DNA from 3 places in the Virgibacillus proomii genome. Region 2 is predicted to be linked to each of the others. Evidence: predicted binding sites of a transcription regulator. Region 2 holds the regulator's gene; each other region holds the start of a gene.
What was found. Region 2 encodes LexA, which represses DNA repair genes until DNA is damaged. Its sites were predicted from a motif close to CGAACATATGTTCG; they were not measured.

Region 1 (10,571 bases), 320 kb from region 2:
ATTAATTAATATAATCCCGACAATTACTCCTGTTAAAATCCCTACTGTAGCTAAACCGACAGATAAATCATATCCGTCAGCAAATCCTATTTCTTTAAAAGTCCCTGCTAAACCAGCGGCTGTTCCATGTCCACCTTCAAAAGCAACTTCAATTAATGCACCGACTAAAGGAGGCATACCAAATACTGGACTTAACACGAGTAACGAAAGTAAAATCCCAATAACATACTGTCCCCACCCAATTGTCCAGCCGAAAGCCAATTGTGGACCACCGTAATCCCATATTTTCCTTAACCCGGGGATCGTTGCACCTAAAAATAAAGCGGCAAACACGACATTGATTAATAGCCCTGGTAATTCACTCCATACCACTGTCACTTGCTCTGGAAATATTCCATTAACCCAGAAGGAATCTTTAGAAACGAAATTACTTAAAATCTTTCCTAACACTTGTGGTCCAAGAATTAATGCCAAAAATCCCCCTATAATCGAGGATGGTAGAAATAAGTTCTGTAACCAAGTCACTCGGACTCGAATCCACTTTCCAATTAGCAAAAATGCTGCTAAATATAAAAATGCAAATCCAACTTGGTTTGCTGTCATTATCTAAAACCCCTTTTTGTTTTTTATTGCTATTGCTTTTCCCTTGATAGCTGCCGTTAAAACGTACGCGTTTTGTTCTAAGCCTTCAATTCAACCCATCTTCTTGGGACGCGCTCCCTTCCCAAGAGAATCTACAAACGATATGTCATACTGCAGCTACCCTTTTTCTACCGTTCATCAACATGATTTACTAAATCTATAATTTTTTTCTTCTATATCTTTTCCTTCTTCATCCAGTAAATTGTTAATCCAAATGGAAAAAATTAATTTTTCACCATTTTTTTAAGTATCCTGATAATGCGCTTACTCCCTCAATTGTTCCTGTTTTGGATGTACAGCTACATGCTGCATACGATTTTGTAACGTACCACCAACCATCCGGCTAAACAGCTCCTACAAGTGGAAGCGAGTATTTATAAGCAGAAAACCATTCTGCTTGTTGAATCGTATACAATAGCTTTGTTATTTCTGAAGCTGGTATTAAATTTACATGGGATATCGCCGAACCGTCACGTATAACCATTGTATCAGGATTCATGTCCAGTACATGAATCCCTTTTTCCAGTTCCCTTCCCTATATACCGTTTTCACCATTTCTTTTATAAGTACTTCAGCAATTGTATTATTAATAGGCTTCATAAACAGAATCATTATTTTAGCTAATCGCTCGAAGCATTTTTATACAATAGTTTTATAGTATCACGCACTTGTCCATACCGGTTTATTCTTAACTATGTAATACCATACTCCTTCAATGCCTGTTGAAACACGGCTAAAGCTTATCCGGTCAGCTCCAAACGGCGATCCATTCTTCCTTCATTTCACCATTTTTAGCTATCTTTCTTGATAGCTTGATCACATTCTCCTCCTCTGTAAATGGAAAATTTCTTTTAAACTGTTTTTTATACTATAGGAAAGTATAAAATTTTAGGATTTATCCCGCATGTAAGGGCCGTAAGTTTCCCACTTCAAGTCCTAAATTGATACAAAAGAGTCTAAGTGGGAGAAAACGGCACCTAAATGCCCGATTGGTTCAACTAACATTCCGTGTAAAAAGCATTTCACGGAATGAAGTTTCACTTTATCGTATAAGAAAAACTACAGATTTCGCTAAAGACTTGGCGACAAGCCAAGTCTTTCTAATATTTGTTCCCCATTAACAATGGTTATTGAGGAAGAAATTTCCACTAGTATTCCCATTGCTAGCGGCATATAATAGGAACATACGTTCTTTGATTGGAGGATTCATGATGGATTATAGTCCCTATCCACGTAACGATATCTTATGTATCGATATGCGTTCCTTCTACGCCAGTGTAGAGGCAATGAAATTAGGATTAGATCCAATGAAGGATTTACTAGCAGTTGTAGGAGATCCGAATAGATCGGGAAGCATTGTACTCGCCGCTTCCCCAGCACTAAAGAAAAAATACGGCATTAGTAATGTGAGCCGTTTTTTTGAGCTGCCGGATGATCCAAATCTCTATATCGTTCAAGCACATATGGCAGATTATTTAAAGGTATCAGCTGAAATAACTAAATTAATTTACCAATATGTTCCTAAAGAAGCTATTCACCCTTATTCCGTTGATGAGGTATGGGTTACGGTCAATGGATTGCAAAAATTGTTTGGCAATCGACGAGAGGTAGCTAGACGAATTAAAAATGATATTTATGAATGCTTTGGAATTACATGTTCCATCGGTATTGGTGATAATAAATTTCTCGCTAAAGTTGTTATGGATCTCCATGCAAAGCAGCAAGGTATCGCTGAATGCACCTATGAAGAAGTACAACAAAAAATCTGGCCTTTTCCTATAGAAGCAATGTGGGGGATTGGCAGCAGAATGAAAAAGAACTTGAACAGAATGGGGATTGTAACAATAGAACAGTTAGCCCGTTTTGATTTACGTTATTTAAAAAAACGCTTTGGCATCATGGGCGAGCAATTGTATTGGCATTCTTGGGGAATCGATTTAAGTCCCGTACTAGGAAATTTTATAAAAACAGAACAAAAAGGATTTGGACACGGTATCTCGTTACTACGTGATTATTCGAAAGCGGAAGCAAAAGTTTGCATACTTGATTTGTGTGAAGAAGTTTGCCGTAGAGCAAGAACCGCTAACATGGCAGGAAAAACCATTCAATTAGGAATTGGTTATTCAAAAGCAACAGGAGGCGGATTTTCACGTTCTCAGTCAATTTCCCTTCCTACTAATATTACCATGGATATGTATCACGTTTGTCTAGATTTGTTTTTACGATTTTATGATGGAGTAAGTAGCATCCGGAGAGTTTATGTAACATTAACAAATTTATATGTAAAACAAGACACTCAGCTTAGCCTATTTGAAGATCGTGCTAAGAAAAATGATATTGGTTATGCCATGGACGCGATCCGTTCTAAATACGGTTCTACCTCTCTTCTTCGCGCTATCAGCTATACCGATGCTGGTATTACCATCGAAAGAAGCCATAAAATTGGCGGACACTATGCATAGGTAAATAGAACAAAAGTCAGAAGAACTCGTTTAACAACATACAAACTGGAGATCTTCTAAAGATAACATGCCTCTAAAACAGGGGGTATGCCGACGCCTGAGCGGTAAGCCCGCTTTTAGTCGGTCTTCCTTTATATTCGAGTCGATGTTGACTGATCACCAGGAAGAAGATCGAAATTTACTAGTCGCTGAACGCTTAAGCTAGACGACGATGCCCATGCAAAAACGAATATAATATGCTATACAATGGTAAAACGTTTCGTGAGGATTTATACCCCACGAAACGAAATCGAATTCTTAAGAAAAAATATCGCTAATAAGCTGTACATCTTCTTCAGAGAGTTGAATCTCTGCAGCACGCATATTGCTAACCACCTGCTCTGGTCGTTTAGCTCCAGGGATAATGACATCGACAGAAGGATGAGTAAAATACCAAGCAAGTACAACATGAGCAATTTCTGCATGATATTTCTCTGCAAATAGCTTTAACTTTTCAACTTTGGCGAGATTTTCCTGAAACTTTTCACCTTGGAAGTTAGGATTATCTGCACGTAAATCAGTAAAAGTCTGATTTTTATTGTATTTTCCCGCAAGCAGACCTGATTCTAAAGGAAAATAGGGAATAAAGGCAATGTTTTCCTTCTCTGTATAAGGGAAGAAGCTAGTTTCAGCATCGCGCTTTAGCAAATTATATTCAGCCTGCAGCACATCAACATACCCATCTTTATTTGCTTCTTTCAGCTGTTCTAATGTAAAGTTCGATACTCCAATGGAACGAATTTTTCCTTCATCTTTTAATTCTTTTAATGCCCCAACTGCCTCATCCTTCGGCGTATCTTCATCTGGAAAATGAATATAGTATAGGTCGATATAATCCGTTTGTAAACGACGAAGACTTTCCTCTACTGACTGTTTTAAAAAAGCTGGTGAGTTATCTATTACAACTTCATCACCAACAAATTTATGTGCTCCTTTTGTCGCAAGAACAATATCTTCACGTTTATACTCTTTAATAACTTCACCAATTAATTCTTCTGAACGTTTAGGACCATAAATAAACGCCGTATCCAGCATATTAATTCCATGCTCTAATGCAGTACGAACCACATTCTTTCCCTGTTCTTCATCTAGCATATCTGGGTAAATATTATGACCGCCAACAGCATTCGTACCTAGTCCAATTGGATAGACAGAAATATCAGATTTCCCTAATTTAACATAATTCCCCATTTAATAAATCTCCTTTCAAATATCATTGTACTTATAATTTACCATGAACTGTAAGTTTGATAAACCCTTTAATCAAAATAATTCCAACAGTTTATAAAAAAGAAAGCAAATATATTGTAAGTACGCCAACTGTTTATCACTTTCATCCCACATGTAACTGGTAGCAAGACCTGCCCTTCCCTGCTACGAGATGAAACCTAAGAGGACAAGTGGACGATTCAACTGTAAGTCAAATGTCCGATTCTGTTCAGAGGTCTTTATGTCATACCTTTATGGTACTAACAATCAGTGAGGTATAAAAGTCCCCCTCTAGCTGATTGAAGATTCACGTTATGTTAAAATCATTCATACTTCCAGCAATATTATTATAGAATGAATAGGTAGAGGTACTTTATTATTTTGTAAAAAGGGGATGTAAGTATGTCTAATAAAAAACATGTACTGATTATGGGAGGAGATGCAAGGTACATACATGTAATAAATTTACTGGCTGATACTACTGACATGCATCTTTATTTAATTGGATTTGACCACTTATCTTTTGAGAAAAGCAATATTAAACATACAGAATTAGAAAATATGAATCTTTCGCTATTGGATGCGATCATTCTTCCAGTTGGCGGTACAGACGAAAAAGGAAAAGTTGAAGTAACTTATTCGGATAAAGCTCTGTTTCTTACCGAACAAATTATCTCCTGTACACCAGAACATTGCACGATTTATACAGGTACTGCTAATCATTATTTACAGCATATTTGTACAGCCACTAAGAGAACATTAGTAAAAATATTTGAACGTGACGATGTGGCTATTTATAATTCGATTCCTACAGCAGAAGGAACCTTGAAGCTCGCAATGAAAGCAACGGATGAAACGATTCATAACGCAAATGTATGTATCTTGGGATTTGGCAGAGTAGGGAAAACGGTAGCACGGCTATTTGACGCAGTTGGTGCCAATGTAACGGTAGTTGCGAGAAATCAAGCTGATATTGCACGTATTACGGAGATGGGATTAACAGCAGTTAAACTCCAGAACTTAAATACAATAATAAGTGAAATGACAATTTGTGTAAACACTATTCCATATCCGGTGATCGATGAGGAACTTATCTCTAACATGTCATCCTCTACCGTCATTATTGATCTTGCCTCTAAACCTGGAGGTGTAGATTTTTCCTTTGCTAAAAAAGAGGGAATTCAAGCGATTCATGCACTCGGATTACCAGGGAAAACAGCACCTAAGACAGCCGGAAAGATTATTGCAAGCGTATTGTTAGAGTCAATGAACGTTTCAGCTTCATCCGTATAGAGTCTTCTTTCCTGGAACAAAAGCGAAAAGCACTTGTTTGGAACGTACAAATTCCAAGGGGCAATTTTCTCCTTAAAACGTAGATCAGAGGCTATATCCGCAGATGTCCTTGAAAAATCGCGGTGTATCGCTTCCCTAGCTTCTCTGTCCTTGAAAAATCGCGATGCCTATTCAAGCAGACTCTCTTGTCCTTGCCCGAACGAATTGGGGATTTAAGAGCCATTTTTCTAGATCATGTTCGTAACCGCAAAAGCAGATATTTTGGAATAAAACAAAGTATAAATTTCTGATTATCTTTTTAAATCTCTTAAATGCTCGTTTAGCCCTATTCTATGGGCTTTTCGAGCATTGTTACTATCGGTAGATACTTCACGTTTCTTTACATATTTTCTTATGTTTTGGCTTTCCATAGTGGTAAAAGAGTAGTAAATTATATGCTACTAACGTATCATTTTAGCTTTTACACCATCAATTGAAGCATGAGCATATAATGACCTTATCACGGAAAGTGTTGCGAATGGAATCTTGAATCTAAAACTCATCAATAAAAGTAAAACATGACTTTACTTTTATTTCTGTACTTTTTTCAGTTTAGATACAGCCAAAGTAAAGGATACAAGACTTAGAGTAGTTAGCATAATTAGAATTGATAGTATATTAAACCATTGAATATTACTTTGAATTATCAAAGTTCTTAAACAATCAATCACGTATGAAAATGGATTGAACTTTATCGCAAACTGAAAGAATTCAGGCAACTGCTCTACAGGCATTATCGCAGTACTTAGGAAAAACAAAGGGAGTGTAATAGTATTCACAAAACCAATAAAAGCATTTTCATCAGGCAATACAAAGCTTAGAGCATAAGATAAACTCCCAACAAAGAATACACATAAGAATAGTAGAAGTAGAATCAGAATAAACCCTAAAAACCCAGAAGCAATACTTACAGAAAATGGAATAGAAATGAGAAGTAAAATTCCAATTCCAATAAATGATAGTACTTCTACATCTAAAACTTGTCCTAATACAATAGAACTTCGTTTGACAGGTGAAATATAAATTCTATAGAAACTTCCACCACCTTTTAAATAATAATTGGCAATACCACAACTTACCCCAGCACTTGTTAAAACAGTCATAACCAGCAACCCAGGCAATAAAAATGTAGTGTAATTTACATTTCCAATACTTTCTGCTGGGGTAAACATAGAACTAAAAAGTAATAACCAAACAATTGGCTGGATGATGTTCATAACAATCGTGGCTGGATTTTGAAAACGCCATTTTACATTTTTCCAAAAGATATTAAGCACTTCCATAACTAATTTTTCCTTTCATCAATAATCTCAAGAAAAATATCATCAAGAGTCGGTTCGATAATTTCTATTCCCTCGAAACTTATCTTTGAACGAAGTACATAATAATTTAAATCTAAAAAATTGAGTTGACTATCATTCACTTGTATGTCGAGGGAACGATCATTAACAGTAACATATTTGACATAATCTTTTTGAAGTAGCAGCTCTTCAAGTTTTTTAGAGTCTTGAATATCAGTGGTAATGATTCTGATTATATTTTTGCTTGTAAAACGTTTAAGATTTGCTGGCGAATCTTGAAGTACTTTTTTCCCATCTTTGATAAAACATATTGTGTCGCTTAACATATCTGCTTCTTCTAAATAATGGGTAGTGAGAAAAATAGTAACTCCTAATCCTTTTTTTATTTTTTTCAACATTTCCCACATGCTTTGCCTCGATTGAATATCCATTCCAACTGTTGGTTCATCTAAAAACAAAATTTTTGGGTATGACATCATACTCATGGCAATATCCAGTCTACGTTTTATTCCACCAGATAAAGCTTCCGTTTTTTTATCTATATAGTCAGACAAGTTGAAAATATCCACTAACTGATTCATACGTTTTTTCATTCTCTCCTTATCTAGCCCATATAAACGACCTTGAAATCGCATATTTTCCTTCAAGGTAAGATTATCATCAGTCGAAACATGTTGTGCTACACAGGCTATATTGGAACGTATAAATTGTGTTTCATTTTCTAAATCTTTACCTAGTATTTGAACATTTCCTGTTGTAGGCTTCAAAAAAGTGGTAAGGATATTGATTAATGTTGTTTTACCTGCTCCATTTGAACCTAATAAAGAAAAAATTTCTCCTTGTTTCACCGATAAGTCAAATTCATTTAATGCACTTTTCTTATCAGCATATGTTTTTGTTAGCTTTTTAATTGAAATAGCGTCCATTCTATACCTCCATTCTTTGAATTGTCTCTATCGTACACTCTCGTATAATGTAAGAGTCAATAGCAGTAAACAAAAAAATCGCTACCACAATAAAAAAGAAAAAAACGCTTGACGTTATCACAATGTAATAGTTTATGATATTAGGTACAAGAAAGGAGTTGATACAGATGTTGAAGATAGGAGATTTTGCTTTATTATCAAAAATTAGTATCCATATGTTACGCTATTATGATGAAATCGACTTATTAAAGCCAGCCCAAATTGACAACTTTACAAACTATCGTTACTATGACGAAACACAACTACCCATTGCCAATCGAATTCAAGCGTTAAAACGAATGGGGTTTAGTCTTACAATGATTAAACAAATTTTAAATGAGTATGGTGACACCAATAGTCTTGAAGCATATTTAGAATTGCAACTTTCACAAAAAAATGAAGATTTACAAGCTTTACAAAGGCAAATCACTTTGTTAAAAAATACGATTCAGGATTTGAAAAACAGTAACAATCCCAAAAGTTTTGATATTGCTGTAAAAGAAATACCAAAAAGAAATGTAATTAGCTGTCGTAGTAAGCTATCATGGTATTCACAAGAGGGAGAATTATGGAATAGATTAAGGGAAGAAACAAAGGAATTAAATGTTCAGTTTGCAAGCCCAAGTTATGATATTGCAGTAATTTATGAAACAGATTCAGACAATAAGGTTGATGTAGAAGTACAGCAATCGGTAGTTGGTACTTATCCAGATACCGTACATACACGATTTAAAAAGATTCCTGCTATTTTAGTCGCTGCTTTAACTTGTGAGGGTGGTTATTCTCAACTGGAGGCTGTCAATGATGAGTTATCACATTGGATTTTGGAAAATAATTATGATCTATGCGGAAATATTATGAATATATACCATATTTCGCCTAAAACACAGAATGAACCAGAAAAATTGTTGACAGAAGTGTGCTTTCCAATTAGGAGTAGATAGTAAAAAAGGCTTACAGCATATCACAATATGATGTAAGTCTGCAAGATTGCTTTGCTATGAAACAGCAAGACAATCAGCAGAAATACAGCAAGGTAGCAATGGTAAAATGGAATACTAAGTCTTTATCCGTCGCATGAATCCGTTTGCCACGGGAAAGATACTTTTTCATGCTTGATTGTCTCCTTTCCGTTTACTTTGTATTAGGGCAACTATTTTGCCAGCTACAGGTGCGTTGTAGTCAAACTCTTTTAGGGGAACACTGGCAGGAATGCTCACTTGAATCATTCGTCCTTGTCCTTTGGGCTTTAAGTCATAGGTACGCTCTTTGATTTCATCTGATACCATACCATCTTTATTTTGAATTCTTACTTCACGATGGCAGAGCTGAAAACTTCAACATTTCAAAACGTTGCGTCTTTATCAATAACAATTCCATTTGCTAATCTTAAAAATAAATTCCTCTCTTTCTTTATTCTTTTACCATGTCATCAGCATTTAAATGTAATTTGTGAAGCCACGAATGCCGATTTTATAACCCTTTGCAGTAATATGTGGGTTAATCAGTTTTACACGTTTTTCAAAGTCAAAGTGCTTTTCTCCAGCTTCGGTAGGGAAACCGCAACAATATCATCTGCTCTTTGAACATTGGAGTAGAGATTGAAGTTGCGAGATAATACAGTCATTCGCCCATTGATTCTTCTCTACTCCGTCTTGTCTTTTCCAGTGAATTCCAAGTTACCAAATATCTTTTCCATGTTTGGGATTACAAATTTAAGTTCCATATTTTTACCTATCCTTTCTTAAAATTGAATCTTATCTATCCAATTGATGTTATACGATGGGCAACGCTCCTGTGTGTTGTTTCGTGTTATCACGTCCTTTCAATTTAGGTATAAAAATAGACACCTCAATTTGAAGTGTCTACCTATTACATATTCAATTTCACAATAGAAGTATCTTTTATTATTCTTACTTTTCTAGGACATTTAGTTGTATCAAGACTCGTTCATAAGTGGTAAATTAGTAGTAAAATGACTTGTTAAATCCTTAAAAAGCATTGATAAATCTAGTGTTTATGCGGATAAAATAATTTTTACTCTGTTTTTGGAATAAAAAATACAGTTCCTTACAACTTAGATAAAGAAAACATGCCTCTAAAACAGGAGGGAGATCGAAATTAGCTAGCAGCACAAACGCTTAAGGAGACGAAACTACTTTTAAAAAAGTTATTCACCATGTAGAAACGGATACTGTTTTTTAGAGAGCAAAAAAACCGGAAAAGTTCCCGGTTTTAAATAGATAATTTTTTATCCTCCCTTTAAAAGAACGCACGGACATTACAGACAGCAAGTTTAAACATTTTAGACTCTAACATAAGTTTTCTTACACACGATGTTAACAGCTTTTCCCGACTCGATCTTAGCTATTATTCAGCAAATGCCTTGCTCCTATACACTTTGCTGCATCTAAATCCAATCATTCACAGCATTATTTAATTAAAAACTTAGTTCTGCTAGAGCCTTCTTTAGACTTAGATACCTCAAGCACAGCAGGAAAAATCGTCTTTAATTCTTGCACATGAGAAATAACCCCAATCATCCTGCCTGTTTGCTGAAGATCAACTAATGTATCGATGGCTTTATTTAATGCTTCCTCATCCAGCGTTCCAAAGCCCTC
Region 2 (10,571 bases):
TACCTGAAGATGCTCTTGTAGCAAGTGCAGCTTCTTCCGGATCAAATTGTGGCAGTTCCTTATCCCAACCTTCAGGCAGTTCATTATTTATTGCTAGTTCCAATTCTCTTGCTAATTCTGGATACTTTTCTTTATACTTAGTTAAAATCTCATTCCATTCTTTTTCTAATGCTTGTCCTTTTTTAACAATCTTTTCATTAAAGTCTTCGTATACTTCTTCTGGAACATAGAAGTCTTCATGTGTCCATTTATAAAATTCTTTGGTTAACTTCACTTCATCTTTACCAAGTGGAGAACCGTGAGAAGCAGAGGAAGCGGATTTGTTTGGTGATCCGTAACCAATTATCGTTTTTACCTCAATCAATGTCGGTTGCTCGGTATTTTCTTGAGCAGTTTTGATTGCTTCCCGAATTGAATCTACGTCGTTTCCATCTTTTACAGTTAGTACTTGCCAACCATATGCTTTAAAACGCTGTTCGGTATTTTCTGAGAATGAACGATGAAGGTCACCATCAAGTGAAATGTCATTAGAATCATAAAGAGCTATCAATTTTCCTAAACCTAAATGACCTGCTAGTGATGCCGCTTCATGTGAAATACCTTCCATTAAATCTCCATCACTAACTAATGCATACGTATAATGATCAACAACCTCTAAGTCATCCTTGTTAAATTTTGCTGCAAGATGAGCTTCTGCCATTGCCATACCCACTGCCATAGCAATACCTTGTCCTAATGGCCCGGTCGTAGCTTCCACTCCATCTGTATGATGAACCTCTGGATGACCAGGTGTTTTCGATCCCCATTGACGGAAAGATTTTAAATCATCTATTGTAACATCGTATCCTGATAAATGTAGTAGACTATATAGTAACATCGATCCATGACCAGCTGACAGGATAAAACGATCACGGTTAAACCATTTGGAATGCTTTGGATTATGGTTCATAAAATCTGTCCATAAGGTGTAAGCCATCGGTGCAGCTCCCATCGGAAGTCCCGGATGACCTGAATTTGCATGTTCGATAGCATCAATAGACAAAGTTCGTATCGTATTAATTGATTTTTGTTCAATCTCATTTGACATATAGTTGTGTCTCCTTTCATATTTAAAGCTGTTTTCACCCTCTATCCATTCTATAACGAAACCTACTTTGCTACAAGTGAAATCATACACTTATAACCAAGTAGGTCTGTACATCTTCTAAAAACCATTATTATACTTTTTTTGCAGAGCTTTTACTTTTTCAGGTGTCACATCATTCCCCTCAGGGTCAACTACTTTCATTGATTTAAAGTGGTTCTTAAATGAGGCTCTGACACCTTGTAAATATTCATGTCTTAATTTTTTCTGCTCATTTTGTTCTTTAATTGTAAGACCATCTGTTTTTGCTTTTCGTGCTAACTGATTAATTCGCTCAATTTTTGCTTTTGAAAGCATTGATATTCCTCCCTACTAAATTAGCAATAGCATATGATACTATAATAGTCGTATATTTAAAGGTTTCTGCTAGTAGAGGATGTTCAAAAAACCTAACACATACGTTAGATTTAGATAGGAACCCGAGTACTCTGGGGTGAAGTATGTCTAGCTTTTACCTGAGACCAAGGTTTTTAATTGGCTTGTTTCTAGCACCTCAGGTGATACTGCGTTAATGGAGACTGTCCCTTGAACTTTGCAGGTCTATTTCTCCTCTTTTTGAACATGCACTAGCAAGATCTATTTACAATCATAATCAACAATAAAATAAAATGACAAGAACTAAAATTAAATTCTCATCCATCTATCTTACTGATAATATATGGGATATTCAAGTATTTTGGTATTCTTGATATCTTCGATGTACAGTTGCCTTTGATACTGGATAACCTAATCCAGTCAAAGTAGAGGCGATTTCCGCAAATGTTAAATTATTTTGTCTAAGCCGGATGACTTCTCCTATTGGAAAGTCCTTTCTTTCTCTTCCGGGAGCTTTATGTTGGTTGGAAAGATTTTTACTTGGATCGTATCCTGATTCAATTGCTCTTTTCATTCCACGTTTTATTTTGGCATTATGTATTTTTCGTTGATACTCCTCTACAATTCCAACAATTTGCAGTACCATGGAATCTGCCTCCGATAACTCTAATTTCCCATTATGATAGGAAGTATAGATTGGAATATTTAGTTTATGTAATTGATGAAACAGTGCGATTTTTGTATTTCCTCTCCCTAGTCTTGTTTCATCTTGAATAAGTAAACAATCTGCTTTTTTATCAGAAAATAAATCGAGCAGTTGAAAGATTCCTTCACGTTCAATGCTGTATCCACTCTCCTGCTCTTGAATGCATTCTACTATGGTAAATTGGTGATTCGCTGCTAACTCTATTAACTCCTGCTTTTGCCTTTCAAGTGATGTCTCTTGTGTTTGTTTATCTGTACTCACACGACAGTAGATAACTGCTCTCACTTTCTTAAACTCCTTTTTTACAAATTAACTAATCATAATAGAATAATATAAGAAACCTAATGTAAATGCAAAACCTACAAGATAAAATACATCTGTTTTCGTTAGTTTTTGAAACATGATAATGGCCTCCTTATTCTATAACAGAACTCTTGTTCGCGTGTTTAATCAAAGTATGTCACGAACGTATGATCTTGTCAAGTGTTTTTTCGAACGAATGTTTGCGTAACTTATTTTCTAATGGTAAACTAAGATTAATTAATTCTATGTGCGAGGTGATAGATACATGACTAAACTCTCCAAAAGACAGCAAATGATTTTAGATTATATTAAAGAAGAAGTTATGAATAAAGGTTATCCACCGTCTGTCCGTGAAATTGCGAAAGCAGTTGGCTTAGCGTCGAGTTCAACTGTTCACGGTCACTTAGCAAGGCTTGAAGATAAAGGCTATATCAGAAGAGATCCTACCAAGCCAAGAGCAATTGAAATACTAGATTTAGGTGAAGATGCTTCGATTCACAAGGAAGAAGCACGTTACGTTCCAGTAATTGGAAAAGTTACTGCTGGTTTACCTATTACTGCAGTGGAGAATATTGAAGAATTTTTGCCAATACCAGCAAATAGTTCGAGCCCTGATGATAATCTGTTTGTTTTAGTAATTGAAGGGGAAAGTATGATAGAAGCAGGTATTTTAGATGGCGATATGGTAATTGTGAAGCAACAAAACATTGCTGAAAATGGGGATATCGTCGTTGCCATGACCACGGAAAATGAAGCAACTGTTAAGCGTTTCTTTAAAGAAAAAGATCATTTTCGTCTACAACCTGAAAATTCGATGATGGATCCTTTAATCTATAAAGAAGTTACGATTTTAGGTAAAGTGATAGGCTTATATAGAAATATTCATTAAAAAACTGCCAAAAGGCAGTTTTTTTCTAGGTTAGCTTTCAAATACGAAAAGTAAAAATTTTTTCATTTAACGAAAGCTATGAATTATTTCATATTCGGATCAGGTGAGTCATCCGATGTTCTTAAAGCCCATAAAGGGGTATTATAAATATATTTTGGAGCCGGCTTTAGATGCGGTACTTCTCCAAAAGCAATTGGCTTGTCAATATAATTAAAGTTTCCATACCCGTCCATACTTCTGCCATGTGCCCACCTTCCTGTTGCACTTGCTTCTCCTTGGGAAAAATTGAAAAGTGTATAAGATACTTGCTGCTTTTCTAACTCCCGAGGAAATGTACTTGGTACTACAATGTTTTCCTTCTCTTCTAATTCACAAATCGCTGCGTACCATTGGTTTTGATGCATGGTATCTCTTGCCAATAACCACGAAAGCATATCTCTTACCCCGCGATCATTGGTCATCTCATATAATCGAGCTACTTGGAGGCGTCCTTGTGATTCAGCATTCAAGTTTGCCCTAAAATCAGCTAGTAAATTTCCACTGGCAATGATATAATCTGCTGTCCAGCGGTTTCCAACACTATCTCCTGGCATTGCTCCGAGTCCGGAAACGATCGCATGCTGTGGATTCGATCCACCAAGGATTGCAGCAATAATCGGGTCTTTAGCAGCGTCTTCCAATTCGACATCTGGCGCTCCATCTAATAATCTAGCTATCATTGTTGCAATCATTTCTACGTGTGCGATTTCTTCTGTACCTGTATCCATTAATAAATCCTTGTATTTTCCATTACCACGTATATTCCATCCTTGAAATAAATACTGCATCATTACTGAAATCTCGCCAAACTGTCCCCCGAGTATTTCCTGTAACTTTTTTGCATATACCGGATCTGGTCGCTCTGGTTTAGCATGATACTGTAATTCCTTCACATGATAAAACAAATAACTCACCTACTCTTTGTTTGTTGGTTACGTTACATTAACTAGCCTATGTAGGAAGTAGTTTGTCCTATGTTTCTTTTTATTAAGAGATACCTATTACATTGGTTTGTCCATATCCCAGTTCATTTAAAATTAATTATTGTAATTGTTTAATCCTGCCCTGCTTCAGCTACTTTATAGTAGATAATAATGATAAATGTTTCGTTAGTTTTTATAATAATTTTGAAATAACTTTTTTTGAACTGCATACTAGAGCTTGTTAGACAAATTTTATTATCTATCTATTGTAATGTCTAAACATGATGTTATGTATAAACCTCAAGTATTTCAGACATGGATATAGTTCTATTTTCTTTCCATGATTTATAAGCTGCCATAGCTAGTAATTCAGCTTGATAACTGTCTTCACCGCTACATGAAAGTTCAGCTTTATTATCGATTACATGTGCAAATTCATTTATTTCCGCAATATAAGTATCCCTATACCGTTCAAGAAAAAATAATTTTGGATGATTAATAGAAATAGAATTTTTTGTCGAGACTTTTATATTTGTCTCCACTTCGTTGTCTACTTCAATAGCTCCATTACTGCCAAACACCTCAATACGTTGATCATATCCATAAACAGCCTGACGAGAACTATCAATTACAGCCATGGCTCCATTATGCAGAATGAGTGTAATAATTGCAGTATCGACATCATCATATTTAGAAAATACCGGATCAATTAAATTTGCAGCTTTCACATGAACTTCAGCTACCTCACTACCCGTTAAATACCGAACCATATCAAAATCATGTATCGTCATATCCCTAAACATTCCTCCTGAACGTTTTATATAGGATTCTGGAGGGATTTGCGGGTCACGAGAAGTAATTTTCACAACATGTAATTTACCAATTTTATCTTCTTGGATCAGTTTACGAACGGAGCGAAAGTGTTTATCAAAACGACGATTAAAACCAACTTGAAGTTTCACACCACATTGATGAACGACTTTTAGTGCCTCTTTGGTTAAAACAACATCTAAACTAATCGGCTTCTCACAAAAAACATGTTTATTACATCTTGCAGCACGTTTAATATAATCCACATGTGTATCTGTAGAAGAACAAATAAACACAGCGTCAATATCAGGATCTTCAAAAATAACTTCAACATCATTGGTAATATTCTGAATATTTTTTGCGAAGTTTGTTTCTTTTAAATGATCTGTATAAACATCAGCTAATATCTTTAATTCATAAACATCAGATCGTAATAAATTATTGGCATGTAATTGACCAATTCTTCCCGCTCCAATCACGCCAACAGTAATTTTCTTCATTTTTCTATTCTCCCCCTAGGTCTTTCCTTTTTAAGAATACTCCTCGGTTAAGCGCTTTCCTTTGATTTCAAAAAAAATAGTTTAGCAGGAATTGGATAGACAGAATTGTTTGTGATTATAAGCGGTGGATAAAGCGCTTAACTATTTTAGAGCACTTACCCAATCTATTTCAAATTTTAAAGATTGCAAGCAACGTATAAAGGTGGTCCGACTTTAATAAGGCAGCCACTGCACTTCAAATAATCATTTACGTATTTACATACAAACATCCTTTTCACAGGAGCAACAATAGTGAAAATATGTCGTTTTCACGTATTCTTGCTCCTAAGGATGGAAACTAAACTGTCACCAAACTGTGCTTCTTAAAGCTTTTGAGTTAGCTTCATTATCTTTTTGAGGTTGATTTTTTTCCATCTCGGATTGTAGAACAATACTATTTACATTATCTAAATTAATAATTGTATTACTACTTTTATACCATTTAGAATCATATCGTTTTAAACTAAAGAAAAAGTCATTTTTACTTTCTCTTTCTTCTTCAATTGCTATTTCTGAGCCATCGTTCATAATAAATGTTATATAATATTTTTTCAATACGGACACCTCCCCTCTCTTCTATAATACGATAAAATGAAAGCAATTTCTTTCTTATGCATAAAAATTTTGAATTAAACAAGAGCGTGAGAGAAATAATACTGAATTTCCTAACGCTGTTCGTCGTCGTGAACGGTCAAACCAAAAAATAAATGTATTGTTTTTTCAGTTAATCAAGCAGTTTATAAGAGAGTGGAAATAATCCACTGCCCCTGTAAATATTTTATTAATATCAAAAAGACAAAGAGCTTGTACTCCACACCACAATAATCTTATTCCAGCTTATACATACAATTATTTTGATCTCGAATAATTAGTTACTTTCCAATAAAAGAAAAACTTTGTTTGTAAAGAATAAGCTTTATTCCATGAAATTCTTCTTCATGAAGGAGTAGATCAACCCAAGTCCTGAATAAGCAAGAACTCGGGTTAACCACGCACAACTGGAGAACTTCTAACTTCTGCTAAGATAAAGAAAACATGCCCCTGCAACAGGGGTATGCCGACTAAAAAGCAGCTAGCCGCTTTTAGTCGGCCTTCCTTTTGATTCGAACCGATGTTTTTGAATTAGATTATTAGCAAAAATAATAAATTAATAGTTCACGTTGTATTGTAATCACTAAAAGCATAAGATAAAACAAATATTTCGATATTTATCCTATATTTCTTCTATCTGTTTTAATTTTTCTTCATATCTTCTAAACAAGGACTTTGCTACAAACACTTAAAATGAATACAAAAAACTGAATATACGTATCTCTTCCATATGAATCCTCCATTTCGACTACATCTTATTATAGATAAGGTAAGCGTTAGAATAAGTTATGAAAAATGGTATAAAATAAATTATAAAAATCTTTTAAATCATTTCTTTATTTTCTCACAAACCTTTTTAAGCAAATTGATACACATGTTTAAAGAACGAGAACTCCGGAATTTCCCCGAAATCCGCTAGCCTTGACCTTGTTTTTAATAACTAATCTATCGATCACCTTTTTAACAACTCTGAATATATTATTGACATTTACTTAATAAATATATATAGTATAATTATATATAAATTGTTTAGTTATATATTAATTGACAGAAAATTGTGTTAAAAGAGCAAAACATATGCCAACATAGTTTAATAGCTATACTGACATATGGAAAAACTATTTCCCTAATACAATTAAAAGGCTTCTAAAATAATTACTCCTATAACAATTAAAGTTAAGCCTTTTAACTTACGAAATGTAAACTCTTCTTTGTATACAATAATGTTAAATAAATTATTAAATACAATAGATAGACCTGACCATATTGCAAAAGCTATACCCATATTCATGTATTTTATGGCTATAGATAACAAAATAATCGCCGCAAAAAATGAAAGCAAAGCAAAAACGGTGTACTTTATGTTCGTCATCCCTTCGGATTTTTTTACGAAGATATGACCTGTTACAGCACATATTGTTGAAATCAACAATATAACTATGCCCATCACTGAATCACTCCTGTTCCTTTAGGTTTAGGTTTAGGTTTACGACTTAGGCTAGCAACCCCTGCCAAAATTAGAACAACACCTATTAATTTCAGTGTGGATATTTTTTCATTAAATGCTAAGTATCCAACTAAAAGGATTATTACTGTCCCAAGCCCTGCAAATAAAGCACCTACTACTCCTACTTCCTTACCCCTGGTAATCCACATATATAATAATATGGAGATAAAATAAAAAGTGATTGCAATGATACTTGGGAGCAATTTAGTTAGACCGTAGGAATAGCTTAAAAAAATTACAGCTATTACTTCAAAGGCAACAGCGAATGATAAACCCATCCAAAATCTCACATAATTACCCCCTTCTACACTAAACTAAAAACCTTACATAATAGCCAATATATCAATTGAGTTAATGAATATCAATGAAACAGTAAATTTTCGGAATAGTAAATCTTGATTGAAGATAAAAAATAGCACTTTTATTTCAGAAGTAATATAGGCTCTTTAATAACTAAAAGTGTTGTTTTATATATGACAACAATAGCCTATTTTCCGTATTATGTATAGTGTAATAAATAGAAAAACATTGAACTAAGCCAGAAGCAAGGTATTAAACATAAGAAGTAGATTATGATTACTAGAGGGCTATGAACAATCACGTTAATAGGTTATTTAAATTTTTGGTTATAAGAATACAAGGAAACATTTCGAAATTTTGTACGCTAAGCTTACTTTTACATAAAAACGTCGAATTCTCTTACGCTGAGGATTCGACTTTTTAGATGGACTTGTTCCACTAAATTGCGTTATTTTAATTTAAGTACATTTTTCTCATAAAGTCTATTAAGGTTCATATTAAAGTGATAGTTGGGCAAGTTTTTATCGTTTGTAATACTTAGCAAGACTAAAGTTTCCTGAATTTTTTCAATGCTTGTGCGTTTATTAGGTATAGCAGAAATGAATAAGCGATTAGGCCGATAAGATAACCCCAGATTTGAAAGAAACCATCACCATAAACCATGACACCTTTGATTGCTGCTGCTCCGTAATAAATAGGCATAATATAACTCAAATTTCCGAGATGATAAGGAATCAAGTCTAAGGGAATCAACCCTGAAAAAAACACTTGTGGAATGATGGTAAACGGGATCATTTGTACCACTTGCAGTTCTGAACTAGCAAAAATGGAAATCGTGGCACCAAATAAAACGGCTGTCACGGCTAATAAAACCATCGCGAGCAACATCCAACCAATGTTCCCCGGGAACTTAATTAATTGCAGGACAAAAATGGAATAAAGAACAATGGTCCCAAATAGTACGACGTAAAACGGGGTCGATTCCAACTGTCGGTTCATCTAAGAACAATATTTTAGGAGAATGTAAAATGGCAGTCGCAAGCGAAAGCCGCTTTTTCATACCGCCAGAAATATTTGCCACCAATTTTCTTCGATGCTCTGTTAAACCAACTATAGCTAGTACTTCATCGATGCGATTTTCTAATTTACGTTTATCAATATGGTAAAGCCCTCCAAAAAATGTAAAACGGCTTCTGCAGATAGATCGTTATATAACGCATTATTCTGCGGCATATATCCTACCTTTTTTAACATGTTCATATTTGGCATTTGCACGTCTGCAAATTGAAATAATTGCGCCAATCATCAGGCGAATTAATGTTGTTTTTCCCGAACCAAAAGGCCCAAGTAAACAACAAATTTCACCTGTCGGAATTGTGAACGTAATATCTTTTATGACTTTCTTTTTATCAAAACTTTTACTGACATGCGAGACTTGAATATCCATCATAGTTCCTCCTCCGACAATTTCAATAATCTAAAGTAAAGGATGGGGTTGGGACATAACTAGCCGAGAATAATGAAGAATGGTTCCAAACATCAAAAACTGATGATTGGAACCATTTTTTGTTGGATTGTTGTCGTTATTTATCTATAAATGAATTAGGTGTTTGCCGGTGTATTCCGTAAGTTCACCGCCATGAACGCAAATCCTAGTTCATTTTTCTTTCTTTTTATTTAAGTGAAACGCAAATTAGCCTTTAGAAATCTGAAGACTGGTTCCGCGTCAATTTTACGCTTGCTTAGATTTCTCCAGTCCTTTTTTGAAAGCTGTTGACTAGTAGATTCTTTTTGTTGTTCCCATTTTCAACATCGTGTATTTTTCGATGATTCCCTTCTTTCGCTTTGGTACATCGGGAACCTAACGGACAATCCGAACATTCATAGACTTTAAATATTCGTGTAAAACCAGTTCCGTTCGATTCGATACGTAACGGAACGTCAATTTGTTCCTATTGACAAATAAAAGTATCCTATTTCTTATTATATTCCAATTTTCCAAAACCGCAAAGTCGATTTTACCTAAGCTAAGGAACAAGTCTTTTAATATTATTAAGTAAGAGGAGCGTAACGCAATAAATGTAAATTTGCTATTTTCTTCATACCAAAATTATATTCACCAAAAATGGATCAGAAAAATACTGCTCAGTTTGAAATTATCTGAACAGTATTTTAAACAGCAAATATTTTTTGTATATTTTTGTGGGTGTTCCGTGAATGAAACGAGTAACTAGGTTTAATTAAACGTTTCGCCCACACAACAAAGCCCTTCTGTATCAAGCTTTAATACATTCTCAAATATTGTTCTCTTTCCCAAGGGTGGACTTGTGTTTTGAACATTTCCCATTCGATTTCTTTAGCTTCTATAAAATGTTCAAATAAGTGATCGCCTAATGAATTAATGATCACATCACTTTTCTTTAATTTCTCTAATGCATCCGCTAATGTACTAGGAAGATCATGAACGCCATTTTCTTCACGTTCTTCTTTCGTCATCACATAAAT
Region 3 (10,571 bases), on a different contig from region 2:
ATACACGATCACCAATTTTTATTTCCCATATGAGAGAAGAATGATGAAACTTCTTCGATTGTTTTACGTAATAATATTTAAGAGAGGAGAGAAAAGATGCTAAGACTGAAAGATGTTACAAAACAGTTTGGTACGCATACAGCTGTAAACGGGCTTTCTTTAGAAATTCCAGAAAAGGAAATGTTCGGCTTTCTTGGTGGAAATGGTGCGGGAAAGACGACGACGTTTCGCATGATTTTAGGTTTATTAGATAAGACATCTGGTGAGATTACTTGGGAAGGTGAAGCGATTGATTATGAGAAAAGTCATTTAATTGGTTATCTTCCGGAAGAGAGGGGGCTTTATCCAAAACTGACAGTAAAGGAACAGCTTACTTATTTAGGAAGATTGCGGGGGATGGGAAAAAGCGAGGCTGTAAGTGAATTAAAAGCATGGCTTGATCGCTTTCAAGTTCCAGAGTATTTGAATAAGAAGGTAGAAGAGTTATCCAAAGGAAATCAGCAAAAGATTCAATTTATTTCTGCAGTCATTCATAAGCCAAAACTATTAATCTTAGATGAACCATTTTCCGGACTGGATCCGGTTAATGTGGAAATGTTGAAAGAAGCAGTTATTGACTTAAAGGAAAAAGGAACATCGATTGTATTTTCCTCCCATCGAATGGAACATGTAGAAGAATTATGTGAACATTTGTGTATTTTACATAAAGGAAAGCAAGTCGTCCAAGGTTCATTACGGGAGATAAAGCGTTCGTTTGGTAAGAAAAACCTAGTCGTTTATGCAGATTTTCCAGTTGACTTTCTCCGTGATTTTCCTGGCGTTACCGCTTATAAGTCAGTGATGGAAGGCTGCCATCTGCAAATCGAAAATGAAGCAGTCTCACAAGATATCTTTACAGCAATCCAAGGTAAAGGGTTTGTACGACAATTTGCACTGGAAGAACCGTCTCTAAATGATATTTTTATAGCGAAAGTAGGTGCTTCCTATGAATAAGTTTTGGATCATCTTAGGTCACACATATATGACAAGAATCAAGTCAAAATCATTTATTATAACTACACTTATCACACTAGCATTCATATTTGCTTTAACAAATATAAAAACAATTATTGATGTTTTTTCTGATGGTGAGGTAGATCAAGTTGCTGTTATTGACCAGTCCAATGAACTGTATACCCCATTATCGAAAAATGCGGAACAAACCAGTGATGATACCAAGCTCATTCGTTTTGATGGAACGGAAGAAGAAGCGAAACAAGCAGTCGAGGAAGAAGAATACAAAGCTCTTATTGTCTTATCGATGAATGAAAAGCAGTTGCCTGAAGCTACATATTATGCGAATAGTATTACTCAATCAGAATTGCAAACGACACTGAAGCAACAACTACAGCAATTAAAGGTTGTCTATGCAACAAAGCAAGCAAATATTGACGCTGGTGTTTTAGCGGAAATTAATGCTCCGGTAGCTTTTGATACGATAGTATTAGATAAATCAGCTAAAACAGAAGAGGAACTAAATCAGGCGCGTGGGATTGTAAACATTATGATGATTCTGTTATATATGACTGTACTTATTTATGGTAATATGATTGCAACCGATGTAGCAACGGAAAAATCATCTCGTGTCATGGAAATTCTTATTTCTAGCGTTTCTCCTGTAACGCATATGTTTGCCAAAATTACTGGTGTTGCTCTTGTAGGAATAACTCAAATAGCGCTGTTTTTAGGGGGCGGCTATGCACTTATTTCTGCTAAGGACGACAAAACGAAAGAATTATTCGCTGAATTTGGTATTGGAACAACTTCTGTTTCCGTGTATATATACGCTATTGTATTTTTTATCTTAGGCTATTTACTGTATGCAACCCTTGCAGCGATGTTAGGTTCCTTAGTAAGTCGAATTGAAGATGCACAACAATTAATCATGCCAATGACATTTTTGCTCATGATTGCGTTTTTTATCGCTATTTTTGGACTTAGTACACCGGAAGCCGATTTTATTAAAATTACATCCTTTATCCCTTTTTTTGCGCCGATCATTATGTTTCTACGTGTAGGCATGTTGGATATTCCTATGTGGGAGATTGCGTTATCCCTTGGTCTATTAATTGGTACGATTGTCATCTTAGCTATTCTGGGATCAAAGGTATATCGAGGCGGGGTTTTAATGTATGGACGTTCCAGTTCTCTAAAAGACTTCAAAAAAGCACTTACCTTATCGAAAAAAGAAAAATAAATGAAGTTCACGAGTTTCATTTACCTTTCAAAGCTCTGCTAACTTGCAGGGCTTTTTAAGATATATTAAAAAGCAAAGATTGATTCAATGGGTTGTAAATCGTTTGTGAATACGATCTGTAGTTGCATTCGTGAAAAGTAACAAAATGATTTTCCAACTATTCCTATATTTATAAGCCTTGTACTCAATAAAATTTCCGCTATCTATAGTGAACGAACTTTTTTCTTACTATCAGGGAGATTTATCTTTGTCAGCGAGTTGACGAGAGCTAAATTATTTCTCACGTTAAAGCAGATAAAAAAATTTTATCGTAGAAGATGTATCTCCGTAATGAAAATTATTAGGTATGAGGTATAAGTGCAACTAGGCCAGGCGGTCACCTTGCCAAAAGCAAGGAATCGTTCATGTTTTGTTTTTCATATCCAGTAATACGAACGTGCATTCTAATACCAGATTTGCTAAAATGATGTAGAGTTGGAGGTGTAAACATGACAAAGGAAATCACGTTTATTCATGCTGCAGATTTACATTTGGACAGCCCTTTTAAAGGATTAGCGACCGCTCCTGAGAGTATATTTCGTGAGATTCGGGAAAGTACGTTTACAGCACTTGATGAGCTAGTACGGATGGCGATTGATAAACAGGTTGATTTCGTACTTTTAGTCGGTGATTTATTTGATAATGAACAACAAAGTTTAAAAGCGCAGATTCGCTTGAAGCGTGCATTTGAACGCCTTCAACAGCATCATATAACTGTTTTTTTATCGTATGGAAATCATGACTATATCAAAGCTAATCCGCATCCTGTGACATATCCTAATAATGTTGTGATCTTTCAAAACGAAACGGTATCCTCTGTTACATATGAAAAAAATGGTGAAGTGCTTGCAAGAATCTACGGATTCAGCTATGAAAACCGAGCTGTCATTAAAAATAAAACGGCTGAATATCAAATCACCGATCCGTCTGTACCATACCATATTGCAATGCTGCATGGGAGTGTCCAAAGCAATACAGATCATGATACATATGCACCATTCAAAATAACTGAACTGGCTAATAAAGATTTTGACTATTGGGCACTAGGTCACATTCATCAGCGACAAATTTTAAAAGAATATCCACCAATTGTATATTCGGGAAACACGCAAGGGCGTAATCGAAAAGAGGTGGGAGAAAAGGGGTGTTATTTGGTTCGCTTAACCAAGGATAAATCCCGATTAACATTTCTTCCTTTGCAAGCAATACAAATCACTTCAATTGTTGTTGATGTTTCTCTTTGTCAATCGGTTTTCGATATCGAAGGTCATTTACTTCAGCAATTACAACAGATTAATGGTTCCATCCCGCAACTAATCGAAGTACTTTTGGTGAGTGCAGATAAGCGTTTACTCGATTGGGATAGCGAAGGGCGGATAGAAGAAGTAGTTGATATTGTAAATGAGACCTTAATCCAATCAAGTAATTGGCAGTATCTATTTCGGCATACGATTCAATTGAAAGCAGCAACATTTGATCCAACTTTATACGAAGGTGAGCATTTTATTGGTGAGTTGCTTCGAGAAGCTGAACAGCAATCAATTCAGCCATTCATCACAGATCTATATCAACATAAGCGGGCTAGAAAATTTTTAGAACGAATCGAAAATGAAGATGAAATCAAGGAAGCTGCGAAGGAATTAATCGTTCATGAGCTGTTAAAGGAATGAGGGAAGAACGTGATTATTAAACGTGCTACTATTTTTGGCTTTGGTAAGTGGGTAGATTATACGATTGATTTTTCCACAAAACATCCGATGTATATATATGGAGAAAATGAATCTGGAAAGTCAACCTTGTATACATTTATCATGTTTATGTTATTTGGACTTCCACCGAAACAGCGTGAATTTTACCGTCCAAAAACAAGTGGTAAAATGGGGGGAAGATTGACAGTTTCGATAGATGGAGAGACATTTATTGTTGAGCGACTGCATGAGGTGCGTAATGGTCAAGCTTTATGCTATATATCAGATGGAAGGCAAAAAGGGGAAAGTTGGTTAAAGGAACGGCTAAAAGGAATGACCCTTTCTACATATCAATCTGTTTTTTCATTTTCAGCAAAGGATTTAGAGCTCATTACTGAAATGAAGGAAGATGATTTAGGTGAGGTGATTTTGGGTATAGGATTAACTGGTGCGACGAATCTTTATGCTGTAGAAAAACAGTTGGATCAAAAATTAGCCGAATTATATAAACCTACTGGAAAGAAACCGTTGATTAATCAACAGTTAAATCAGTTACTTGAGATAAATGATCGTTTGGAGAAATGGAAGCGCTTGGAAAGGTCTTATGAAGAAAAGCAAGTACAGGTAAAGAAGCTGGAAGAAGAAATGAACCGAACGCGAGACGAACTAAAAGCAGCCAGTAATGAGCGAATGATGCTAGAAAAACAACAACATGCATTGCCGCTCCTACAGGAATATCAAGGAGTAACAAAACAGCTAAACTTGCTTCCGAATAGTATACTTTTTCCGGAAGATGGTATTTATCGCTGGGAGAAATTGAAAGAAAAACTGCTTCCTTTAAAAAGTGAAATAGCAGTTCTACAAAATAATAACGAGCGTTACCAGGGAGAGCTTAAAGAGATAGAAAAAGACTTAGTTGCAGATACGATTTATCAGGAGGGAAAGGAATTAGTTGGTAAAAGTGATGAATATGATCGACATACTGATGAAGCATCAAAGCTGTCTACTTCTATCGAAAAACAGAGAGACGAACTAAAAAAGTCCTTGCATGAGTTACAGCTGCCGATTAGTCAGCAAGAGCTAACTACCATGAATCTTTCTCTTTTTACAGAAAAAACCTGGAAGCAAATGAAGGAGGACATGGATAGCCTTGATTTTGAACAGGAACAAGTACAAATTGAAAAAAATCAGCATCGTAGAGAACGGAATAAGATAATTGAAGAAAGTAAAGCAATGCAAGATAAGCTCGTTACTGATGAGCAATTGACTGAATGGCGTAACCAATTGCATGAGGCGAACCATACATTTCTTTTACGAGATGCTAAACATAAGTATGATAAACGAGAAACAGAGTGGCAAATGAACAAACGTAAAAAGCAAAAAAATGCTTTTTTATTCGCTTTGGTGACCTTCCTAATAGGGATCTTAATGGTTGGGATCGGTTTAGCTGCCAATGAAAAATTGTTTTTAGTCGTTGCACTGTTGATCACATTCTTGGGAATAGCACAATGGAGATGGCAAAAGCAGACCATTACTGATATGGATTTATATTTTCGTCAAGCAGTAGAAACACGGTCGGGTCTGCAACTGTCAGAAGCAGACCGCGTTCGAATTGACCATAATATACAACAACAGGAGCAATATCGAACGCAAATAGCGGCCTTGAAAGAGCGGTTAAAAACCCTTGATATTGATGCATTGAAATGGGAAGAAAAACAGGTTCATCTGTTAGAAAAGATGAGGCAGATGGATGAACGCATAATGAGTGAACAAGAGCGCTATCCTTTTTTAACACATGTAGCACCAGCATATTGGCCGGATTTGTTTCATCGGTTAAAAACGTTTCAGCATATGAATAAAAAAATTCTGGAAGATGAATTCATATATGATAAAATAAGGAAAACACTAGAAAAAATGCATGCTAATGTAGTGATGTTTTTTCATAAAGTAGATAGGGAAATGACAAGTACATCCGTTTCGGAACAAATTAGCTGGCTTCAAGACATGATTAAAAAACATGAAGCAGCTAAGAATAAACTTGTCCATTATCAAGCAAATATAGACGAAAATAACCGGGTATTACAGCAAGCTAAGCTCAAAATGCAGCCACTGGAAGAAGAAATGAAGCAGCTATTACAAATTGCTAAAGTTGATGGAGAAGAAGCTTTTTATGAACAAGGTAAGAAAAAGCAACATCAGCTATTTCTAAAAGAAAAAGCTCACACATTAACGGAGCAGCTTGCTTCTTTATTCCCTGATGGAAGTTTGTTAATGAATATGGAGCAAGTACCGACACCCTTTATATTAAATCAGAAACTTGAGGATTTACGAGCAGAGATAGTTAAATTAGAGGATTGTTTGGAAAAGAAGCGGCAAGCGTTAGCAGCAGTTCAAGCTGAGCTTGCTACAATGGAAGAAAGAGAAGATCTTTCAGAGACAGCACATCAAATGGAAATGCAGAAGGAAGTCTTCAATCGATTGGCAAAGCGTTGGGCAACTATTAAAACTGCTAAGGAGATACTTCAACAGGCTAAACGTACATACCAACAAAAGTATTTAACGAAAGTAATAGAATGCACATCCGATTTCTTTCAAAAAATAACAATCGGGGCTTATAGAAAAGTGTTTTCACCGTTAGAAGATAGACCATTTATTGTAGAAGCAGCTGATGGTACACACTATCATGTAAAAGAGCTTTCTCAAGGAACGATAGATCAATTATATGTAGCTTTACGTCTTGCAGTAAGTGTGTGTATAAGTGAAAAGCATGCTTTACCATTTATTATCGATGATGCATTTGTTCATTTTGATTCGGTTCGTACAGAACGTATAACAAGTCTTCTTTATGAAATTGCTAAGGACCATCAAATCATTGTTTTTACTTGTAAAAAAGACGTTATCGAAGCAGTGAAAAATAGAAATTATGTACAAATATTAAATTCTATTCGCATTCATTGAAAAATAATGATAAACTATGTTCAGATTATGATTATAATGCACGTGGAGGGACTTCCATTGCCAGAAAAAAATGAATCAAAAGACTGGGAAAAGTATGATGAAACAATTGAAAAATTTATACAGGCCATTGCTAAAAATATGAATTTATATGGACTCACTCCTTCCGTAGGGAGACTATATGGAGTGCTGTTTTTTTCAGATAAACCGATGACTCTAGATGATATGCGTGACGCTTTGGAAATGAGTAAAACAAGTATGTCAACAGGTGTTCGAGCATTATCGGAAATGAAGATGGTAGAATCCACCTTTAAAAAAGGAATCCGAAAAGACTTATATCAATCGGAAGAAGATTGGTACAAATCATTTACATCCTTATTTGGAAATCGGTGGCGCCATCATACCGAAACAAATATTGAAGAGTCGGAAGAAGCAATCGAAGAATTACAAAAATTATATGAAGGTACAAATGATGAAGAGTTAAAAGAGAAAATCACAAGAGATATTGAACGTTTGCGTTATGCTAAAAATTATTATGAATGGTTAATGAAATTTATCCAAGTAGTTGAGTCAGGCAAGATTTTTGACTATATTCCTAAAAATAAATAACAACAGAGACGGACTGATATTTCGCTAAGATATGTCAGTCTCTTTTTGCACGTTCGGTAAGTTAATTCGTTTAGAAACGAATTGCTATTTAAAAAACTAGTATATCGTAATAAAATACATAACATGAGAGATGGTTTGCTTTTTGGAAACAGCTGGAACATAGTTAGTAGAAGGGATGGACTGAAGATGAAGCAAGATGTTAAAAAAGGGATAGGTCATGTTTCGATAGGTGATTCATATGAAGGCTTTTTATTAATTAGAGAAGCAACGAAAGGTTTAACAAGTAATGGAAAACCATTTCTTACGTTAATGCTTCGTGATGCAACTGGAGAAATTGAGGCAAAGCTATGGGATGCTAGTAAAGAGGATGAAACTTTATTTATCGCTGAACAAATTGTTTGGGTTGCAGGTGAAGTAAATCAGTTTCGAGGTAAAGCACAATTAAAAATATTCTCCATTTGTCCAGCTCAGCCAACGGATCAGGTTAAAGTCTCGGATTTTGTGGAAAAGGCTCCCGTAGAAAGAGAAAGATTAATAGAACGGTTAACAGAAGCTATTTTTGAAATGAAAAACCCAACATTGCAAAGAATTGTACGTGCATTTGTAAAAAAATATCAAGAATCATTATTAACATATCCGGCTGCAACTAAAAATCATCATGAATACGTCTCGGGATTAGCACATCACATCGTTAGCATGCTTGCCATTGCAAGGGAAATTCATAAGCTTTATCCTGAACTAAATAAGGACCTGTTATACGCTGGTATTATTCTTCATGATATTGGAAAAATAAAGGAACTATCTGGTGTTGTCTCTACATCTTATACGACAAAAGGTAAATTACTTGGTCATATTCCAATGATGGTAGAAGAAATCGGGATAATGGCAAATGAAATGCAACTGGAAGAGGAAGAAGAGGTTATTGTATTACAGCATTTAGTGTTAAGTCACCATGGAAAAGCGGAATGGGGTAGTCCGAAGCCGCCACTTGTTCGTGAAGCAGAGATTTTACATCTGATTGATATGCTCGATGCCAAATTGAATATGCTAAATCGTTCCCTTGAAAAAGTAAAGCCTGGCGATTTCACAGAACGGTTATTTGCAATGGATAATCGTGCTTTTTATAAGCCGTTATTTGAAAAATAGTGCCAACAGAACACAGAATAGCTTTGCTTAAAAACAAGAAGATAACCGAAAGAACGTTGTCTTTAGTTTCAGTAAATTCCATTTTATTCCGGGTAAAAGTAAACAACTCCAACTAGATTTATCTTAACGGTTATTTTTTTTCGCTTGTCTTCATATAGTTTATAAGGGAAGGACAAGGAGGCGGAAATAATGATACTAGGAGTGCCATGGTGGGTATTTATGATGATCATTCTCATCTTTTTTAGCGGCTATATGGCATTTCGTGGAATGCGTGCCGAAAGGAAAATGGAGGAGCATTTCATTGAGCAAGAAGGAGAAATATATATGGAACGCTTACGCAAAGAAAGGGAATTGAAAAGCAAGAACAAACAAGTGATGTAACATAAAAAGACATTATTAGCTCTAAGAGATACAACACCTGATGCACGGTGAAAATTTTACGTCGTTGTGAATGAGGTGCCGTACTAAACTAAATATCCTTAATAATAAAGACTAGTCCACATTTCGTGGCTAGCCTTTATTATTATGTTTCACGTTTAACCTTTAGCTTCCTCATCTTTTTGATCTTTTCCATCTGTTTGTTTAAACATATCTTTATATTTTTTAATTTTTACATCGATATTTGCATCTTGAAGAATTTTATCGATTTTTTCCTGTGCTTTTACCGGATCCATTTTTTGTGTCAATAATTCACGACGTAAATCTTCTTTTACATCTTCATATTTTCCAAGTTTTTCTTTTTTCTCTCGCTTGTCATTTACTTTAATAATATGGTACCCGTGTTGGGATTTTACTGGATCACTTACTTCGCCTTTTTTCATACTATAAGCAGCATCTTCAAATTCTGGAACCATTTGTCCAGCTGAGAAGAAACCAAGATCCCCGCCTTTTTCTGCAGAACCATCCGTAGAATATTCTTTAGCTAATTTGTTAAAGTCTCCACCGTCATCCAGCTTTTTCTTAACTTCTTTGGCTTTTTTTTCATCTTCTACTAAGATATGCTGTGCTTTTATTTCTGTATTTTTACGGTCGTATAATTCTTTAATTTCATCTTCCTTAATTTTAACGTCTTCAGATATAGCTTCTTCTTGAAGAAGACTTATTTTGATGATATTTCGCATGGCATCTTCACTGCCAAACTGTTGTTGAATAACAGCATCGTATTGGTCACCAAGCTGATCCTTCATCTTTTTAATTTCTTTATCTACATCATCATCCGAAACGTCATACTTATCTCCGAGTACTTCCATGGTCACCAATTCTTGTAGGACACTTTCTCCATGGCGATCCTTTAAGGCCTCGTAAAATTCTTCCTTCGTCACATCTCCTGAATCTGTTTTAACTACAGCTTCATCATCCGAACTACAAGCTCCTAATGCAAGTACACTTGCAGCTAATGTGACAGCAATTGCTGTTTTCTTCATACATAAACACTCCTAATCTGCTTGTACAATAATTCTCCCCTAGCATTAAATATAACATATTATGAAGTAAAAAATATAGTTCATTATAAATTAAAATACAAAAATTTTCATTTTGTAATTGGTAGTTGCAGAAAATGGTTCCTTTCTTAAGTTGTTTTGTTTTTAGCTTTGATCTAAACATATCCATTTCGCTGTCCCAAATTTTGATCCATAGGTTGTGCTAGTATCGGCGATGTAATAAGACAAGAAAAGCTTTGACAGTAATGGCCTTTTCCAAGGGTAAGGAAAGCTCCAGCTAAAGCAATGTGACTTTTAAAGGATATTGTCTTAGCTGTTAGCTGATCAGGGTTTCAATTGATTATCTTTTCAGCATGGATAATAAGTCCCTTTATTTCATCTAGCTTTAAAAAGTAAAGTAAAATTGCTTTTATTTGAAAACATGTAACATATTCTATGTATGCTAAGATTGTGGAA

Region 1: BN1066_RS14855 (DNA polymerase IV) is a predicted target of LexA. The motif match lies at 1,822-1,835, and genes of this name have one in related genera.
Region 3: BN1066_RS02085 (DNA repair exonuclease) is a predicted target of LexA. The motif match lies at 2,668-2,681, and genes of this name have one in related genera.

The regions. Positions count from the first base shown of each region.
Region 1 covers NZ_FUFN01000010.1:1,588,738-1,599,308, reverse strand. The annotation lists gene BN1066_RS14860 (sodium/glutamate symporter) at 1-603, opposite strand, end outside; gene BN1066_RS19965 (D-alanyl-D-alanine carboxypeptidase) at 986-1,141, opposite strand; gene BN1066_RS14855 (DNA polymerase IV) at 1,854-3,104, shown strand; gene BN1066_RS14850 (aldo/keto reductase) at 3,402-4,334, opposite strand; gene dpsA (dipicolinate synthase subunit DpsA) at 4,755-5,645, shown strand; gene BN1066_RS14840 (ABC transporter permease) at 6,215-6,967, opposite strand; gene BN1066_RS14835 (ABC transporter ATP-binding protein) at 6,970-7,911, opposite strand; gene BN1066_RS14830 (MerR family transcriptional regulator) at 8,079-8,894, shown strand; gene BN1066_RS21315 (DUF961 family protein) at 9,060-9,239, opposite strand; partial or broken gene BN1066_RS21310 (DUF961 family protein) at 9,390-9,577, opposite strand; gene BN1066_RS14815 (AAA family ATPase) at 10,383-10,571, opposite strand, start outside.
Region 2 covers NZ_FUFN01000010.1:1,912,380-1,922,950, reverse strand. The annotation lists gene tkt (transketolase) at 1-1,087, opposite strand, end outside; gene BN1066_RS16350 (DUF896 domain-containing protein) at 1,205-1,441, opposite strand; gene BN1066_RS16345 (YneB family resolvase-like protein) at 1,812-2,450, opposite strand; gene lexA (transcriptional repressor LexA) at 2,734-3,357, shown strand; gene BN1066_RS16335 (manganese catalase) at 3,441-4,301, opposite strand; gene iolG (inositol 2-dehydrogenase) at 4,607-5,629, opposite strand; gene BN1066_RS16325 (hypothetical protein) at 5,975-6,223, opposite strand; gene BN1066_RS16320 (DMT family transporter) at 7,395-7,706, opposite strand; gene BN1066_RS16315 (DMT family transporter) at 7,706-8,056, opposite strand; gene BN1066_RS16310 (ABC transporter permease) at 8,613-9,065, opposite strand; gene BN1066_RS20920 (ATP-binding cassette domain-containing protein) at 8,977-9,225, opposite strand; gene BN1066_RS20915 (ATP-binding cassette domain-containing protein) at 9,286-9,513, opposite strand; partial or broken gene BN1066_RS20910 (transposase) at 9,669-10,023, opposite strand; gene glnA (type I glutamate--ammonia ligase) at 10,350-10,571, opposite strand, start outside.
Region 3 covers NZ_FUFN01000008.1:235,989-246,559, reverse strand. The annotation lists gene BN1066_RS02095 (ABC transporter ATP-binding protein) at 97-993, shown strand; gene BN1066_RS02090 (ABC transporter permease) at 986-2,236, shown strand; gene BN1066_RS02085 (DNA repair exonuclease) at 2,725-3,945, shown strand; gene BN1066_RS02080 (ATP-binding protein) at 3,955-6,921, shown strand; gene BN1066_RS02075 (GbsR/MarR family transcriptional regulator) at 6,979-7,527, shown strand; gene yhaM (3'-5' exoribonuclease YhaM) at 7,714-8,673, shown strand; gene BN1066_RS02065 (sporulation YhaL family protein) at 8,863-9,054, shown strand; gene BN1066_RS02060 (peptidylprolyl isomerase) at 9,210-10,097, opposite strand.